Kineosporia sp. NBRC 101731: one gene and its partner. The protein of the gene in region 1 interacts with the protein of each later gene in a pairwise test. Links are inferred from orthologs where the notes say so. Each region holds a gene or a part of one and is shown on either strand. Other genes may lie near its edges.

What was found.
Region 2: the proteins of QSK05_RS27930 (region 1) and QSK05_RS19780 interact in binary tests that used the Escherichia coli proteins (3 or more experiments, as listed by UniProt). The link is inferred for Kineosporia sp. NBRC 101731 from one-to-one orthologs.

Annotation. Positions count from the first base shown.
Region 1 is NZ_BSTC01000012.1:180,216-188,692, forward strand. Bases 2,575-5,558 are described here. They hold QSK05_RS27930 (isochorismatase family protein), read left to right. Parts: upstream 2,575-3,746; coding sequence 3,747-4,370; downstream 4,371-5,558. Other genes in these bases: QSK05_RS27920 (3-deoxy-7-phosphoheptulonate synthase), read left to right, coding at 2,575-2,928; QSK05_RS27925 (2,3-dihydro-2,3-dihydroxybenzoate dehydrogenase), read left to right, coding at 2,928-3,722; QSK05_RS27935 (anthranilate synthase family protein), read left to right, coding at 4,367-5,558. Outside these bases: QSK05_RS27910 (FAD-dependent monooxygenase), read left to right, coding at 1-775; QSK05_RS27915 (flavodoxin family protein), read left to right, coding at 874-1,500; more of QSK05_RS27920, read left to right, coding at 1,600-2,574; more of QSK05_RS27935, read left to right, coding at 5,559-6,235; QSK05_RS27940 (3-oxoacyl-ACP synthase III family protein), read left to right, coding at 6,232-7,245; QSK05_RS27945 (arylamine N-acetyltransferase family protein), read left to right, coding at 7,277-8,086; QSK05_RS27950 (YybH family protein), read left to right, coding at 8,083-8,477. UniProt on the Escherichia coli protein: Involved in the biosynthesis of the siderophore enterobactin (enterochelin), which is a macrocyclic trimeric lactone of N-(2,3-dihydroxybenzoyl)-serine.
Region 2 is NZ_BSTC01000006.1:418,560-427,051, reverse strand. What follows is about bases 3,046-6,044. They hold QSK05_RS19780 (hotdog fold thioesterase), read left to right. Parts: upstream 3,046-4,327; coding sequence 4,328-4,762; downstream 4,763-6,044. Other genes in these bases: QSK05_RS19770 (ABC transporter ATP-binding protein), read right to left, coding at 5,896-6,044; QSK05_RS19775 (GNAT family N-acetyltransferase), read right to left, coding at 4,927-5,568; polA (DNA polymerase I), read right to left, coding at 3,046-4,329. Outside these bases: rpsA (30S ribosomal protein S1), read right to left, coding at 1-398; QSK05_RS19790 (class I SAM-dependent methyltransferase), read left to right, coding at 649-1,455; more of polA, read right to left, coding at 1,585-3,045; more of QSK05_RS19770, read right to left, coding at 6,045-6,582; QSK05_RS19765 (ABC transporter ATP-binding protein), read right to left, coding at 6,657-7,493; QSK05_RS19760 (branched-chain amino acid ABC transporter permease), read right to left, coding at 7,490-8,492. UniProt on the Escherichia coli protein: Required for optimal enterobactin synthesis. Acts as a proofreading enzyme that prevents EntB misacylation by hydrolyzing the thioester bound existing between EntB and wrongly charged molecules.

The DNA of each region.
Region 1 (8,477 bases):
TGTGGTGATCGGCGCCGACGGCGTGCGCTCGACGGTACGCCGCCAGCTGCTCGACGACGGAGAGCCCTTGGTCTCGGGCATCACCGTGTACCGCTCGATCGTACCGCGCGACGAGGTCCCCGACCGGTTGTGGAACAGCGCCGTGACCTGGTGGGCCGGTCCCGGGCGGCATTTCGTTCACTACCCGATCGCCGGCGGCGACTACCTGAACCTGGCGCCCAGCCATCAAGACGGCGCCAGCACCGCCGTCTCCGGGGTCCCCGTGGAGGCTTCCCGAGTCACCTCGATCTTCGCGGAGTTCGCCCCGCAGGCCCGGGAACTGCTGGAACTGGGCCGGGACTGGCGCTCCTGGGTGCTGGTCGACCGGGACCCGCAGGCGACCTGGTGCGACGGCCAGGTGGCTTTGCTGGGTGATGCGGCCCATCCGATGCTGCACTACGCCGCCCAGGGCGCATGCCAGGCACTGGAGGACGTGGTGGTGCTCAGCGATCATCTGGCACGCCTGGGGCCAGACCCCGGCCCGGAACCCTTACGGACCGCGCTGCGACGGTATGCCGAGGGCAGAAAGCGCCGCACCGCAGCCATCACTCGGGCCGCCCGTCGCAGTACCGAGCTGTGGCATGCGGCCGGCGAGGCGGCCACGGCCCGCAACGACCTGCTGGCAAGGATGTCCGTACAGGAACTTCACGACGGTGTGGCCTGGATGCACGGAACCACCGAGTTCGACCAGGAGGTACCGGCTGTCCCGGAGTTCCTGGTCGGGACAGGCGCCTAATCGAACAAATCGCACTAATTGTTTCGAAAGGGTGGCGGAAGTGACAATTTTCGACCAGGCTGATGCCTGATCAATCGATGACTCCGGGGGGAAGTTCGATGAACGTCAGGCTTGCCGTGGTGGTTTACTCGGCGACCGGAAACACCCATCTGCTCGGGGCGGCCGCCGCCGAGGCCGGCCAGAAGGCCGGGGCCCAGGTGCGTCTGCGGGTGATCCCCGATCTGGTCGAGCATCCGCCGACCACCGACGAGGAGGCCTCGACGTCGCACCGCGAGCGCATCGCCCACGTGCCGCACGCCAGTGTGGACGATCTCGTCTGGGCCGACGCCATCATGGTCGGCACACCGGTGCGGTTCGGGCTGCCGGCAGCACCGGTGCTGCACTTCGTCGACACCACGGCCAAACCGTCCATCGCCGGGCAGCTCGACCGTAAGGTGGTCTCGGTGTTCACCTCGGGCTCGGCACCGCACGGTGGGCAGGTCAGCGCGATCCTGGCGCTGCACAACGCCTTCTGCCACTGGGGGGCGCTGATCGTCTCCAGCGGGTCGACCGAGCCGCTGCTGTTCCGCCCGGCCAACGGCAACCCGTACGGCGCGAGCAATGTCTCCCGCAACGAGCCGGGCAACGTCGATCCGGACAACCTGGGGGCCGCGGAGTTTCTGGCCCGCCGCACGGTGGGCATCGCGCGCGCCCTGGTGCAGGGCGATCGGCCCGCCCAGACCTGAGCGGTCGCACTCGCAGACCTGGTCCGAGAACACCGACACCACGCCTCCCGACGGCCCTTACGGCCGGGAGCGCGCCCTTCTGCCTGCCAGGAGTCATCTGTGTCCGACGTCAGCACCCTGAACCCGGCCGTGCCCGTGCACCGGGCCGGCCACCGCTCCAGAAACCCGCACCATCCCGATCCGCGCACCGACGGCCGATCCCGCCGCGGCGGGCAGTCCCCCTGGAACGGGACCACCGACCCGGCCACGTTCCGCCAGTTGATGGACGAGCTCGGCGCCCTGCCCACCCGGCAACAGCCGCTGTGGCCCGACCCGGACGTCCTGCACTCGGTGCACCGGGAACTGCTGGAGCGCGCCCCTCTGGTGCGCCCGGCCGAGGTGGACCTGCTCAGCTCGCACCTGAGCCGGGTGGCCGCCGGGCGGGTGCACGTACTGCAGGCCGGGGACTGTGCCGAAGATCCCGAGCAGTCCTCCCCCACCCACGTCATCCGCAAGGCAGGCCTGCTGGACACCCTGGCCGGGGCGCTGCGGATGAGCACCGGTAAGCCCGTGGTGCGGGTCGGGCGGATCGCCGGCCAGTATGTCAAACCCCGTTCCCAGACCAGCGAGAACGTCCAGGGCACAGAACTTCCGGTGTTCCGCGGGCACATGGTCAACTCCCCCCTGCCGGGCCTGCTGCACCGCCTGCCCGACCCCCGGCGGATACTGCTGTGCCACGACGCCGCGGCGGGGGTGATGCAGGCCCTGCGCTCACAGCTACCGCACGGCGCCGGGGTCGACTCCCCGGTGTGGACCAGCCATGAGGCCCTGCTGCTGGACTACGAGGTGCCCGCCCTGCGCCGGCTCGACGACGGCCGGCTGCTGCTGACCTCCACCCATTGGCCGTGGATCGGCGAGCGCACCCGGCACCCCGACGGGGCACACGTGGAATTGCTCTCCCGGGTGGCCAATCCCGTGGCCTGCAAGGTGGGCCCACAGATGTCGGCCGCCGAGCTACTGACCCTGTGCGAACGTCTGGACCCGAGGCGCCGTCCCGGCCGACTCACCCTGATCGCGCGGATCGGGGCCGACCTGGCCGGCAGCCGACTGCCCGACCTGGTGAAAGTGGTTCGGGAAGAGGGCTATCCGGTGATCTGGATGTGCGACCCGATGCACGGCAACACCATCTCCTCACCCCGCGGACGCAAGACGCGTCTGATTACGTCGCTGATCGAGGAGGTGCGCCAGTTCCGCCGCGCGGTGGAGGAGAACGGCGGCGCGGCGGGCGGGCTGCATCTGGAAGCCACTCCCGACGCCGTCACCGAATGCGTGGCCGACGCGGCACATCTGGCCGCGGTCGACGCGCCGGACGCCGCCTACCTGACCGCCTGCGACCCCCGACTGAGCATGTCCCAAGCGCTTTCCGTCATCTCGGCCTGGGAGAACTGATGACAACCATGACCGACAGCCCGTTCCGGGCCCGGTCCGCGTTCGTCACCGGGGCGGCCGGTGGCATCGGATCCGTGGTCGCGCAAACCCTGGCCGCCCTCGGCACCCGGGTGGCGGCGGTGGACCACGACGCCGATCGGCTCGAGGAATTCGTCGGCGGCCTGACCTCGCAAGGCTTGTGGGTGGAGGCCCTGCAGGCCGACCTGACCGACGCCAAGCAGGTCGAGCACGTGGTGTCAGAGGCCGAGCGTCGGCTGGGACCGACCGACTACCTGGTCAACGGGGCCGGGGTGCTGCACCTGGGGCAGGCCCACGGTCTGACCGACGATGAGTGGGCCCACACGTTCGACGTGAACGTCACCGGCACCTTCCACGTCTGCCGGGCGGTGGTGAACCGGATGCTCACCCGACGGCGCGGTGCCGTGGTCACCATCGCCTCCAATGCCGCGCAGACCCCGCGTACCGGCATGGCCGCCTACGCGGCCTCGAAGGCAGCGGCGGCCATGTACACCAAGTGCCTGGGGCTGGAGGTCGCCGGGCACGGGATCCGCTGCAACGTGGTTGCCCCGGGCTCCACCCACACCCCGATGCTGACCGGCATGTGGCACGACGAATCCGGTCGCCAGGAGACACTGGGCGGGCGGCTGGACACCTATCGACTCGGCATCCCGCTGGGGAAACTGGCTCTCCCGCAAGACATCGCGGAGGCCGTGGTCTTCCTGCTCTCCGACCGGGCCGGCCACATCACACTCCAGACCCTGACCGTCGACGGCGGCGCCACCCTGGGCGTCTGAACGTCCGGCCACGAGGAGAAAACTGTGCGAAGCATTGCCCCGATCCAGCCCTATCCCCTCCCCTCGGAGGGCGACCTTCCGACCAATGTGGCTACCTGGCAAGTCGATCCGGCGCGGGCGGTATTGCTGGTACACGACCTGCAGCACTTCTTCCTGCGGCCGTTCCCCAGGCCGCTGCGCGACCAGCTCCTGGCCCGGGCCGGTGAGCTGCTGGCCTGGGCGCGCGGTCACGGGGTGCAGGTGGCCTACAGCCTGCAGCCGGGCGCGATGACGCCGCAGCAACGCGGCCTGCTCGCCGACGTGTGGGGGCCGGGCATGAGCGCGCGGCCCGACGATCGGGGCGTGCCCGCTCCGATCGCACCACGCGAGGACGACTGGCAGCTCACGAAATGGCGCTACAGCGCGTTCGTCCGTTCCGGTCTGCGCGAGCAGATCCAGGCGTCCGGCCGCGACCAGCTGGTGGTGTGCGGGGTGTACGCCCACGTGGGGGTGCTGATGACGTTGGCCGATGCCTTCCAGCACGACGTGCAGACGTTCCTGGTCGCCGACGCCACCGGTGACTTCTCCCTCCGGGATCACCGTCTGGCCCTGGACTACGCGGCCAGTGCCTGTGCGGTAGTCACCACCACGAAACGGGTCGCGCCATGAGTGATCTTCTGGACACCGTGCTGGCGGACACCGGTTCACCCTTCGCCCTCTTGCACCGGCCTGGCGGGCATCCTGCGGGTGCCGGGGTGCTGGAGGTCCTGACCGGGTCCTTCAGCGGGCACGAACGGCTGGCCGAGGTGCCGCAGGCGCCGCGAGTGCTGGTCCTGGTGCCCTTCCGGCAGGTCACCGAGCGCGGGTTCACAGCGCTGGAGGACGACGCGCAGTTGCTGGCCATGCCGGTGCAGGGGTACGCCGAGGTGGATCTGGACATGGCTCTGCGCCGGCTGCCGGACCAGCCGGTCAAGCTGCGCCGGGCCGGTTTCGACACCGATGACGAAAGCTACCGGCATCTGGTGGCCTCGGTACTGAAGAACGAGATCGGCGCTGGTGAGGGCGCAAACTTCGTCATCAAGCGCTCCTTCGAGGCCGATCTGGAGGGGTACTCCCCCGCCCAGGCGCTGTCGTTCTTCCGGCGGCTGCTGGAGAACGAGAAGGGCTCCTACTGGACGTTTCTGGTGCACACCGGCGACCGGACCCTGGTGGGAGCCAGTCCCGAACAGCACGTGGCGCTGCGGCACGGCACGGTCTCGATGAACCCGATCAGCGGCACGTACCGCTATCCACGCAGCGGGCCCAGCCTGGAAGGGCTGCTGCATTTCCTCGGCGACCGCAAGGAGACCGAGGAGCTGTACATGGTGCTGGACGAGGAACTCAAGATGATGGCCCGCATCTGTCCGGGCGGCGGACGGGTGGCCGGGCCGTTCCTGCGCGAGATGGCGCAGCTGGCCCATACCGAGTACCTGATCCACGGGCACAGCAACGGCGATCCGCGCGACATCCTGCGCGAGACGCTACTGGCGCCCACCGTCACCGGCAGCCCGCTGCAGAACGCGTGCGAGGTGATCGCCCGTTACGAGACCCGCGGTCGCGGCTACTACAGCGGTGTGCTGGGCCTGATCGAGCGCGAGCCCGACGGCGCGGCGGCCCTGGACTCCACCATCCTGATCCGCACCAGCGACATCGACGCGTCCGGGCACCTACGCCTGGACGTGGGCGCCACGCTGGTGCGCCATTCCGACCCGGACGCCGAGGTGGCCGAGACGGTGGCCAAGGCGGCCGGGCCGCTGGCCGCCCTGGACGGGCGCCCGGCGCAGCGGTTCTCGGCCCATCCCAGCGTCACCAGCGCCTTGGCCGGACGCAACAGCGACATCGCGGCCTTCTGGCTGTCCGGGGCGGCGCCCGAGGAGCACATCGGCAGCCTGTCCGGGGCCCGAGTCCTGGTGATCGACGCGGAGGACACCTTCACCGCGATGCTGGCCCAGCAGTTGCGCTTCCTGGGTCTGGAGGTGGACCTGGTGCCGCATCACCGGGCCGCTCCGTTGGACGCGCATGACCTGGTCATTCTAGGGCCGGGGCCGGGCGACCCCCGCGATCGCACGGACGCCCGGATCGGGCGTCTGCACGAGGCAACCGAGCACCTCCTGACCGCGCGGCGACCGTTCCTGGCCGTCTGCCTGAGCCATCAGGTACTCGGGCTCGGCCTGGGCCTGCCGGTGCGTCGGCGGGACACACCCAGCCAGGGACTCCAGCGCCACGTCGAGGTGTTCGGCCGGGCCGAGAAGGTGGGTTTCTACAACGCGTTCGCGGTCTTCTCCGATCACGCGGCCTTCACCCACCGGCAGGCCGGGCCGGTGCGCGTGGACCGCGACACGGTGACCGGGGAGGTCCACGCGATGCAGGGCGAGTTGTTCGCGTCCATGCAGTTCCACCCCGAATCGGTACTCACCCGGGACGGGGTACGCATCCTGGGCAGCGTGGTGGGACGCCTGCTGGACCGGATGCCCAGCCAGGGGGGTGTGCGGTGATCACCACCCACCTGGAGTCGGGCGTCGCTCTTTCCCTGGGGATCCTGGGAACCGGCAGTCACCTGCCCGCGCGGGTGGTCAAGAATGACGAGATCGCCCCCGCGGCGGGGGTGGACGACGCCTGGATCACCCTCAAGACAGGGATTCAGTCCCGGCACTGGGTGGATCCGCACGAGGCCACCTCCGACCTTGCGGTGGCGGCCGCCCGGGCCGCCCTGGAGGACGCCGGGCTCGAGGCGCCCGACGTTTCCCTGGTCGTGGTGGCCACCTCCACACCGGACGTGCCGCAGCCGGCCACGGCCGCGCTGGTCGCCAACGCCCTGGGGACCCGGCCGGGCACGGCCGCGTTCGACCTGAACGCGGTGTGCAGCAGTTGGGTGCTGGCCCTGTCGGCGGCCCAGGGCCTGCTGGCCGGGGCCCGGCGGCCGGGGCCGGCCCTGGTCATCGGGGCTGACGTCTACTCCCGCATCCTCGATCCCACCGACCGGCGCACCGTGGCGCTGTTCGGAGACGGCGCCGGGGCGGTGGTGCTGGGTGCCTCCCGGCACCGCCGTCAGGTGGCCAGCCGGCTGGCCGGTTTCAGCTCCGCGCACGACCTGATCACCGTGCCGGCCGGAGGTAGCCGGCGACCGGCCTCGGTGCAGACCCTGGAACGTGGGGAGCACTACTTCACCATGCGCGGGCGGGATGTGCGCACGTTCGTCGAGGAATCGGTGGCCCCTGCGATCACCGCGTTCCTCGGGGAACTGGGCCTGAAGGCCGCTGCGGTGGCCCACTTCGTGCCGCACCAGGCCAATGGCCCGATGATCGAGAAATTGGGCGGCCTGGCGGGTTTCCGACCCGACCAGATCCGTTCGTACCTGGCCGACACCGGTAACACCGGCGCCGCGTCCCTGCCTGTCGCCCTGGACCGGCTGGCCCGGTCCGGGCGCCCGGCCCCCGGCGACCTGGTGCTGCTGGCCGGGTTCGGCGGCGGGATGAGCCTCGGCCTGACCCTGCTGCGCTGGTGAGGACCGGCAGCCCCTGCGACGGAGGAGAACCGTGGACCAGAGAACGATCGACGCCTACCTGGCCCGCATCGGCGCCCGGCGACCGGCCCGGCCCGATCTGGAGAGCCTGCGCCACCTTCAGGAACGGCACGTGCTGTCGGTGCCGTTCGAGAACCTGGGGTACCACCTGGACGAGCCCATCCACCTGGACGAGAAGGTGCTCACCAAGATCGTCACAGAGCATCGCGGCGGTGGCTGCTACGAGGTCAACCCCGCGCTCGGGTTGTTGCTGCAGGCCCTGGGCTACCAGGTCGATCTGCTGCCCGGGCGGGTCTACCGCGGAGGCGCGCTCGGCCCACCGTTCTGCCACCTGGCCCTGCGGGTGCACTTGGAGGACGAGGACTGGCTGGTGGACGCCGGTTTCGGCCGCAACAGCCGCCGGCCGCTGCGCATCGTCGAACCGGCCCCGCAGTCGGACCCGCACGGGGAGTACCTGCTCAGCCCCACCCAGGACGGCGGCGGCCTGGAGGTGCGGCGAAACGGCGAGCCGCTGTACCAGCTCGATTTGCACCCGGCCCGGCCCGCGGACTTCGGCCCTACGCTCTGGTGGTGGCGCACCAGCCCGCAGTCGCCGTTCCTGCAGGACCTGTTCTGCACCCTGGCCACCCCGCAGGGCCGGGTCACGCTGAAGGGCAGCACCCTGGTCCGGCTGGAGGAAGGTCGGCGCGTGGTGGAGGAACTGCCCGACGAGACCGCCGTACTGGCCGCCTACAAGCAGCACTTCGGCATCCACCTGGACCGGGCCCCGGTGGCCCCCCTGGTCGCGGCCGACGTCACCGGCCCGGTCGGGATCCAGGCATGAGCGCCCACCGGCCCCACGATCTGCCCGCCGTGTTCGCGGCGGCGTTCAACAGCGGCGACCAGGCGCGGCTGGAGCCGCTGTACGAGCCGACAGCGATCCTCGTGCCCCAGCCGGGTCTGGTCCTGAGCGGTGAGCAGCGCCGGGCTGGCACCGCCGCCGTCCTGGGCCGCGGCCTGCCGATCACCACCACCCTGCGGCACGTGCTGGCCGGTCCCGATATTGCGCTGCTGATCAGCGATTTCCGGTTCGACGGCACCGGGCCGAACGGGCAGGCGAACCACGCCCGCGGGGTCGCCACCGACGTCGCCCGGCGCGCGCCCGACGGCACCTGGCGATACGTCATCAGCTGGCCCCAGGAAGACCCGGAACGCCCCGGTCATCCCGCCCTCGA
Region 2 (8,492 bases), on another replicon or contig:
ACCGTACCGGTGACGATGCCGTCTTCTTCCTTGATCTTCTCGATCGTGCCCCAGGCGCGCTCGTACTGAGCCCGCTTCTTCGAGAGGATCAGGCGCCCCTCTTTGTCCTCCTTCTGGAGAACAAGAGCCTCGACCTCGTCGCCGACGGTAACGACCTCGTTGGGGTCGACGTCGTGCTTGATCGAGAGTTCGCGCGAGGGAATGACGCCCTCAGTCTTGTAGCCGATGTCGAGCAGCACTTCGTCGCGATCAACCTTGACGATCGTCCCGGAGACGATGTCGCCGTCGTTGAAGTACTTGATGGTTTCGTCAATGGCGGCGAGGAAGTCGGCCTCGCTACCAATGTCGTTGATCGCGATCTGCGGCGTACGAGCCTTCTCGGCCGTGCTGGTGGTCATAAAGTAGGGGCTCCGATGCGGACTGTTTATAGATGGGACATGGATGTGGGCGCAGCCACCCCGGCTCCCGGGATCCACCCGAATTTCTCCGGTTGATCTCGCTAGTCAGAAAGCCCAGTTGCGCCTTCCCTAGCCTATCGCTCACAGGAAGGCAGGGCAAAGCCGCACCCTCCGCGACACGCCCGGGCTCGGGACGCACGCCGACCTGAGCAACCCCCGACCCGCACGTTCTGGCGCCCGGTGCGCTTGGATGCTCCGCGTGAGCACAAGCGATCTGCGTTCGGCCGGCTACCGCGAGGCCGGGGCCGAGGAGAGTGCGCGCGCCGGCCGCGCCTGGTGGGACGAGAACGCCGCCGAGTACCAGCAGGAACACGGCACCGATCTGGCCGGCCGGCTGATCTGGGGCCCGGAACTGCTCGACGAGGCCGACGCCCGGCTGCTCGGTCCGGTCGCGGGCCAGGACGTGCTCGAGGTGGGTGCGGGCACCGCCGACAGCTCGGCCTGGCTGCGCTCGGTCGGGGCCCGCGCCGTGGCGACCGACATCTCGGCCGCGATGCTGCGCCGCTCGCCCGATCACCCCGACGGCCCGCCGCCCCGCCTGGTCTGCGACGCGAGGGCGCTCCCGTTCGCCGACGCCTCCTTCGACATCGTCTTCACCGCCTACGGCGCTCTCCCCTTCGTCGCCGACCCCGAGCGCGTCCACGCCGAGGTCGCCCGGGTGCTGCGGCCGGGCGGACGCTGGGTGTTCTCCGTGACCCACCCGGTGCGCTGGGCCTTCCCCGATGACGGGGGCGAGCCCGGCCTCACCGTGAGCCGCTCCTATTTCAACCGCACGCCCTATGTGGAGACCGACGACTCCGGCGCCGTCAGCTACTCCGAGCACCACCGCACGATCGGCGACCGGGTGCGTGAACTGGCCGCCGCCGGCTTCCGGCTGGTCGATCTGGTCGAACCGGAATGGCCGGACGATGTGCAGCGCGTGTGGGGCGGGTGGAGTCCTCTGCGGGGCTGGCTGATCCCGGGCACGGCCATCTTCGTCAGCGAGCTGCAGAACTGAGTCAGCGTGTGCATTCCTTGCCCTGATGACGCAAGGAATGCACACGCTGAGCCGAATCCCGGGGAACACCTGGCGCCCTAGCCTGCTATCTCCGCGTGGGTGGTGCGGCTGTCGCCGGGGCGTGGCTGGTCAGTGAGCCGCCTCGTGCCAGGACCGGCCGACGCCGACCGAGACGTCGAGGGGCACGTTCAGCTCCGCAGCGCCGGCCATGGCCTCGCGCACCAGGGCCTCGACCTGCTCCCGCTCCCCCGCCGACACCTCCAGCACCAATTCGTCGTGCACCTGGAGCAGCATGCGCGACCGCAGGCCCTCCTCACGGAGCTTGCGGTCGACCTCGAGCATGGCGACCTTGACGATGTCGGCGGCCGAGCCCTGGATCGGCGCGTTGAGAGCCATCCGCTCGGCCATCTCCCGACGCTGCCGGTTGTCGCTGACCAGGTCGGGCAGGTAGCGGCGGCGGCCCAGGATGGTCTCGGTGTAGCCGGTGCGGCGGGCCTCGTCGACGACCCCGCGCAGATAGTCGCGCACCCCGCCGAAACGGTCGAAGTAGTCTTCCATCAGCGTCTTCGCCTCGTCCACCGGGATGTTCAGCTGCCGGGACAGGCCGAACGCCGAAAGACCGTAGGCCAGGCCGTAGCTCATGGCCTTGATCTTGGATCGCATCTCGGCGGTGACGTCGGCCGGCTCGACCGAGAAGACCCGGCTGCCGACGAAGCGGTGCAGGTCTTCACCGCTGCGGAACGCCTCGATCAGGCCCTCGTCGTTCGAGAGGTGGGCCATGATGCGCATCTCGATCTGCGAGTAGTCGGCGGTCAGCAGGCACTCGAAGTCCGGCCCCACGACGAAGGTCTCGCGGATACGGCGGCCCTCTTCGGTGCGGACCGGGATGTTCTGCAGGTTCGGGTCGGTACTCGACAGGCGCCCGGTGGCCGCGATGGTCTGCAGATAGGTGGTGTGCACCCGGCCGTCGTCACCGACCGCCTTGAGCAGGCCCTCGACGGTCTGGCGCAGCTTCGTGGCGTCGCGGTGGCGCAGCAGGTGGGCCAGGAACGGGTGCTCGGTCTTGGCGAAGAGGTCGGCCAGCGCCTCGGCGTCGGTGGTGTAACCGGTCTTGGTGCGCTTGGTCTTCGGCATGTCGAGCTCGTCGAACAGCACCACCTGGAGCTGCTTGGGCGAGCCGAGATTGATCTCCTTGCCGATCGCCGCGAAGGCCTGCTGGCCGGCGTCGGCCACCGCCGCGGCGAAGTAGCTGTCGAGGGTGCCCAGGGCGTCCTGGTCGATGGCGATGCCGTGGTGCTCCATCACGCGCAGCACCCCGAGCAGCGGCAGCTCGACGTCGGTGAGCAGGCCGGAGGCGTTGCGCGCGGCCAGATCGGACTGCAGCGCGCCCCACAGGTCGATGACCGCACGGGCCCGCACCATGGCCAGATCGCCCTCGTCGGGGCCGGCCGTCTCGTCCATGTCGAGCGTGAGCTGCTCGTTGACCGGCGCCTCCTCGGCCTTCAGCGCTCGGCCCAGGTGCCGCACCGTGAGGTCGGCCAGGTCGTAGCTGCGCTGATCGGGCAGGCACAGGTAGGCGGCGAGCGCGGTGTCGCCGATGATGCCCTCGACGACCAGGCCGCGGTCGGACAGCGCGGTGAGCGGGCCCTTGGCGTCGTGCAGCACCTTGGGCCGGGAGGCGTCGGCGAGCCAGGTGGTGATGGCGGCGAGCGCTTCCGGATCGGCCTCGACCAGGTTCACGAACGCGGCCGGGCCGGGCTTGCCGGGCGAGGGCTCGGGAGCCGCGACGGCCAGGCCGGTGGCGTCGCCGTGGCCCGCCTTCCACGTACCGAGCACCGTGATGCCTACCGGCACGGCGGTGTTCGCCTGCAGCCAGGCTCCGACGGCCTCACCGGTGAGCTTCTCGCCGACCAGGTCGAAGCCCTCTTCGGCCTCGGGCTCAGGCGTGGCCAGGGTGGCGAACAGGCGCTCGCGCAGCACCCGGAACTCCAGGCCGTCGAACACCTGGTGCACCTCTTCGCGGTCCCAGCCGGGCAGCCGTAGGTCGGCCGGGCCCAGCGGCAGGTCGAGGTCGCGGACCAAGCCGTTGACCTGGCGGTTGATCAGCACCTGGGGCAGGTGGTCGCGCAGGCTCTGCCCGGCCTTGCCCTTGATCTGGTCTGCGCTGGCGACGATGCCGTCCAGGTCGCCGTACAGGCCGACCCATTTGGCGGCCGTCTTCGGCCCCACCCCGGGGATGCCGGGCAGGTTGTCGCTGGTCTCACCGACGAGCGCGGCCAGGTCGGGGTAGCGCTCGGGCAGCAGGCCGTATTTCGCCTCGACCGCGGCGGGCGTCATGCGGGAGAGCTCGGAGACGCCTCGGGTGGGGTACAGCACCGTGACGTTGTCGCGGACCAGCTGGAAGGTGTCGCGGTCGCCGGAGCAGATCAGCACCTCGTACCCGGCGTCGGACGCCTGGGTGGAGAGGGTGGCCAGGATGTCGTCGGCCTCGTAGCCGGGTTTCTCCAGCATCGGCACGCGCAGAGCGGCCAAGACCTCTTTGATCAGCGAGACCTGCGGCCCGAACTCTTCCGGCGACTTGGACCGATTGCCCTTGTACTCGGCGTAGGTCTCGGTGCGGAAGGTCTGCCGGGAGACGTCGAAGGCCACGGCGACGTGATCGGGCGCCTCGTCGCGCAGCACGTTGATCAGCATCGAGGTGAAGCCGTAGACAGCGTTGGTCACCTGGCCGGTGGCCGTGGAGAAGTTCTCCACGGGCAGCGCGTAGAACGCGCGGTAGGCCAGGGAATGACCGTCGATCAGCAGAAGCCGTGGGCGGGTGGCAGATGCCCCCGGGGTCGTTGTCTCGCTCACGTCTGACACCCTATGGCCCATGTCCGACAGTCTTGGTGTCCCGACGGCAGGCGACGCCGCTGCCCTGGACTTCTCCTCCGCCCTGACCGACAAGATGGGCATCGTGATCACGCAGATCAGTGCTGAGCGCACGGTCGCCACGATGCCGGTCGAGGGCAACACCCAGCCGTTCGGCCTGCTGCACGGCGGCGCGTCCGCGGTTCTCGCCGAGACCGTCGGGTCGATCGCCGCCAACATGCATGCGAGCACCATGGGCATGATGGCCGTGGGTCTGGAGATCAGCGCGACGCACCACCGCGGTCTGCGCTCCGGCACCGTCACCGGTACCGCGCAGGCCGTGCACCGCGGCCGCAGCACCGCGACCTACGAGATCGAGATTCTCGACGAGAGCGGCAAGCGGGTCTGCACCTCGCGGCTCACCTGCATGTTCCTGCCGGACCCGACCAAGAGCTGAAATTGCGGACGAAGTAAGCCCTTCCGGCCCCACCTCACCTTCCCGCCCACCCGGGTGGGCGGGCCCGCGGGCGACCTGCGCGCCCGGGCCTCCCCCGCGTCCCCTTGCTTCGTGCCGGACGACCAGGTGACCCGAGAGCCCCAGGTCTCCCGCGCGTCCCCTGTTCAGGCCGTGACCGGTGCCTCGTCGACCGGACCGCCCACAGGTCCCTGCCGACGGGCCCGGGCGCGCAGTGAGCGTCGCCGGGCCAGCAGGTTCTCCAGGGCCCCCCGCTGGGCGTCGGCGCCGGCCAGACGACGGCGCAGGGCCGTCGGAGTGGAGGCGCGGCGCAGCAGGACCGGCGCGAAACCGAGGCGGGCGAAGTACCGGTGCGTCTCCTTGGCCCAGGGCGGCACCCCGGCCACGACCTGTTCGACCCCCAGCCGCTCGGCGTGCCCGGCGACCTGGGCCAGCATCGCCCGAGCCACCCCGTGCCGCCGGTCGGCCTGCGCCACGTAGAACTCGTCGATGGACAGCGCGGTCGAGCCGGTGAGCACGTTGAGCGTGGTCTCACGCATCACCAGGAACCCCACGGCCCGCTCCCCCGAGCGCGCCACGAGCACCTCCAGCGCACCGCTACCGATCGCCTCGACCAGTCGCTCCGCGGCCTGGCCGGCCTGGCCGGACGGGCCGGCGTGCGGCGCCCGGACCGTGCGCGGGCCCTCCGCCGCGGAGGCCTCCCAGAGGGCGAGGATCTCGCCGACGTCGTCCACCGACGCCCGTCTGATCTCGACCGCCCGCCGGATCTCGACCGGTTCTCGGGACACCTTGGCCTCCTGGCCACCCGACCGGGAATCGTGCCCCGGTCTCCACGACGCCATCACACCCGGCGCCGGGTCGCGGCATCACCACGACCGAGCCACATCATGGCGAACTGCGGCGAATCAGGCGGATCGAATCGAGAAAATCTCAGCCCGCGAGATCGCCGCCACTCATCCATGCCAGTGAATTCCGCCTGGCCCGATGTTTTCTTCGACGCCTGTCGGATAAATTCATCGTGGGTCGGGAAAACGGCCCGGGAATGCCGTGAGGCCGGGTCCCGATCGGGGCCCGGCCTCACGTGTTCTGCTCTGCCCGTTCGTCAGGAAATAACCTCAGCCACCGAGGTAGGCCTTGACGATGCTGTCGTCCTTCAGCAGTTCCCGGGCAATGCCCTCCTGCTTCAGGTGACCCGATTCCAGCACGTACGCGTAATCCCCGATCCGCAGGGCGGCGAGCGCGTTCTGCTCCACCACGAGAACCGTGGTGCCCTGGTCACGGATGGTGCGGATGGTGTCGAAGATCAGGTCGACCAGAACCGGCGCCAGACCCATCGAGGGCTCATCGAGCAGCAGCAGTTTCGGGCTGCCCATCAGGGCCCGACCGACGGCGAGCATCTGCTGCTCACCACCGGACATCGTGCCGGCCTTCTGGTGGATGCGTTCCTTCAGGCGCGGGAAAAGGTCGAGCACCCGCTCCTTGTCGGCCTCGATGCCCGCCTTGTCGTTGCGCAGGAAGGCACCGAGCTCGAGGTTCTCCTCGACGCTCATCTTGGGGAAGATGCGCCGGCCCTCGGGGCTCTGGCAGATGCCGTGCCCGACGACCTTGTGCCCGGGGATACCCACGAGCGACTTGCCGTCGAAGACGACGGTGCCGGTACGCGGGCGCAGCAGACCCGAGATGGTGCGCAGCGTGGTGGACTTGCCCGCGCCGTTCGATCCGATCAGCGTGACGATCTCGCCCGGCTTGACCGAGAGCGAGACACCCTTCACCGCGGCGATGTTGCCGTAGTAGACGTGCAGATCGGTGACGGTGAGGAGGTCCTCGCCGGCCTTGCGGACTCCGGGCTGTGCCGGGGCCGCATCCGTGGGGGTGCTCACAGGTCGCCTCCGTATCCCTCTTCGGTACCGGTCTTGCCCAGGTACGCCTCGATGACCCGCGGGTCGGACTGGATCTCGGCGGGCAGACCCTCGGCGATCTTGGCGCCCTGGTCGAGCACCGTGACGCGCTCGCTGACCTTCATCACGACGCTCATGTCGTGCTCGATCAACAGGATCGAGACGTCGCGGTCGTTGCGCAGCTTGCGGATGAACTCGACGAACTGAGCCGACTCCTGCGGGTTCATGCCGGCCGTGGGCTCGTCGAGCAGCAGCACCTTGGGCCGCAGGGCCAGTGCCCGGGCCACCTCCAGACGACGCTGGTCACCGTAGGAGAGGTTGCGGGCGTAGTCGTCGGCGGTCTTGCCGATGCCCATGTAGTCGAGGAGCTCGCGGGCGAACTCGCGGGCCTCCTTCTCCTCCCGGCGCTGGCGCGGGGTGCGCAGCACCGTGCCGAAGATGCCCGACTTCAGGTGGCTGTGCATCGCCACCATCACGTTCTCCTCGGCCGTCATCAGGTTGAACAGCCGGATGTTCTGGAACGTGCGGGCCAGGCCCTGGGAGGCGATCTTGTGAACCGGCAGACCGGTCACGGTCTTGCCGTCCAGCGTGACGTTGCCCGTGGTCGGCCGGTACAGGCCGGTGAGCACGTTGAAGAACGTCGTCTTGCCGGCGCCGTTGGGGCCGATCAGGCTGACGACCGACTTCTCGGGCACGGTGAACGAGACGTCGTTGACGGCCGTCAGGCCACCGAACTGCACGGTGATGTGGTCGGCCTGCAGGGCAGGCGTGGCCTCCGCCACCGGGGTGGTCGGCTCGGACGCGGTGGTGGTCATTTCTTCGTTCCCTCCGCCGCGGTGTCCTCGGCTGTGCCTTCCATCTCGGCGCCCAGCGACTCGATCTCGCCGCGTTCGGGCTCCTGCAGCACCTGCTTGGTGCGGGTCTCGGGGATGAGACCCTCTCGCCGGAACAGCATGAACAGCACCAGCACCGCACCGAAGATCAGGAAGTTGTGCGACGCGAAGTTCACGTTCGAGCCGGTGGCGTCGTTCCAGACGTTGCCCAGCTGGGCCAGGCCGGTGGAGTTGATCCAGGCCAGCACCAGGGCGCCGACCGTGACACCCCAGACGTTGCCCATACCGCCGAGCACCACCATGGCGAGCAGCGTGATGGAGACCGAGAAGTTGAACCGGTCAGCCAGCACACCACCCACGTGCGTGGCATAGCAGACGCCACCGATACCGCCGAAGGCCGCGCCGACCGCGTAGGCGGACAGCTTGATCCGCATCAGCGGCACGCCCATCATGCTGGCGGCCAGCTCGTCCTCTCGGATGGCCAGCCAGGCCCGGCCGAGCCGGCCCTCACGGATGCGCAGCGAGACGAACATGGCCAGCGCCAGCAGCAGCGCGAACACGATGAACTTGAACGTCAGGTCGAACGTGCCGATGGTCGCGGGCACACCCGGGATCAGCTGGAACGGGCCGGTCGGGATCTGGTCGATACCGGTGATGCCCTTGGTGCCGTTCGTGATGTTCCACTTGCCGTCCGGGCCCACACGCTCACCGTTACGGAAGACCTCCGGCAGGATCTCGCCGAAGCCCAGGGTGACCAGCGCCAGGTAGTCGCTCTTCAGCCGCAGGGTCGGGGCCCCGATGATCACGCCGGCCAGGGCGCAGACCAGCGCCGCGATGATCAGCACCAGCCAGAAGTTGATGTGGATACCGCGATCCTGGCCGGGCAGCGGATGCCCGAAGATGTTGATGCTCAGGTCGGCCCAGGCCGGTGTGACCTGGTTGGCGAACGGTGCCATCAGCCAGCCGGCGACGTAGCCGCCG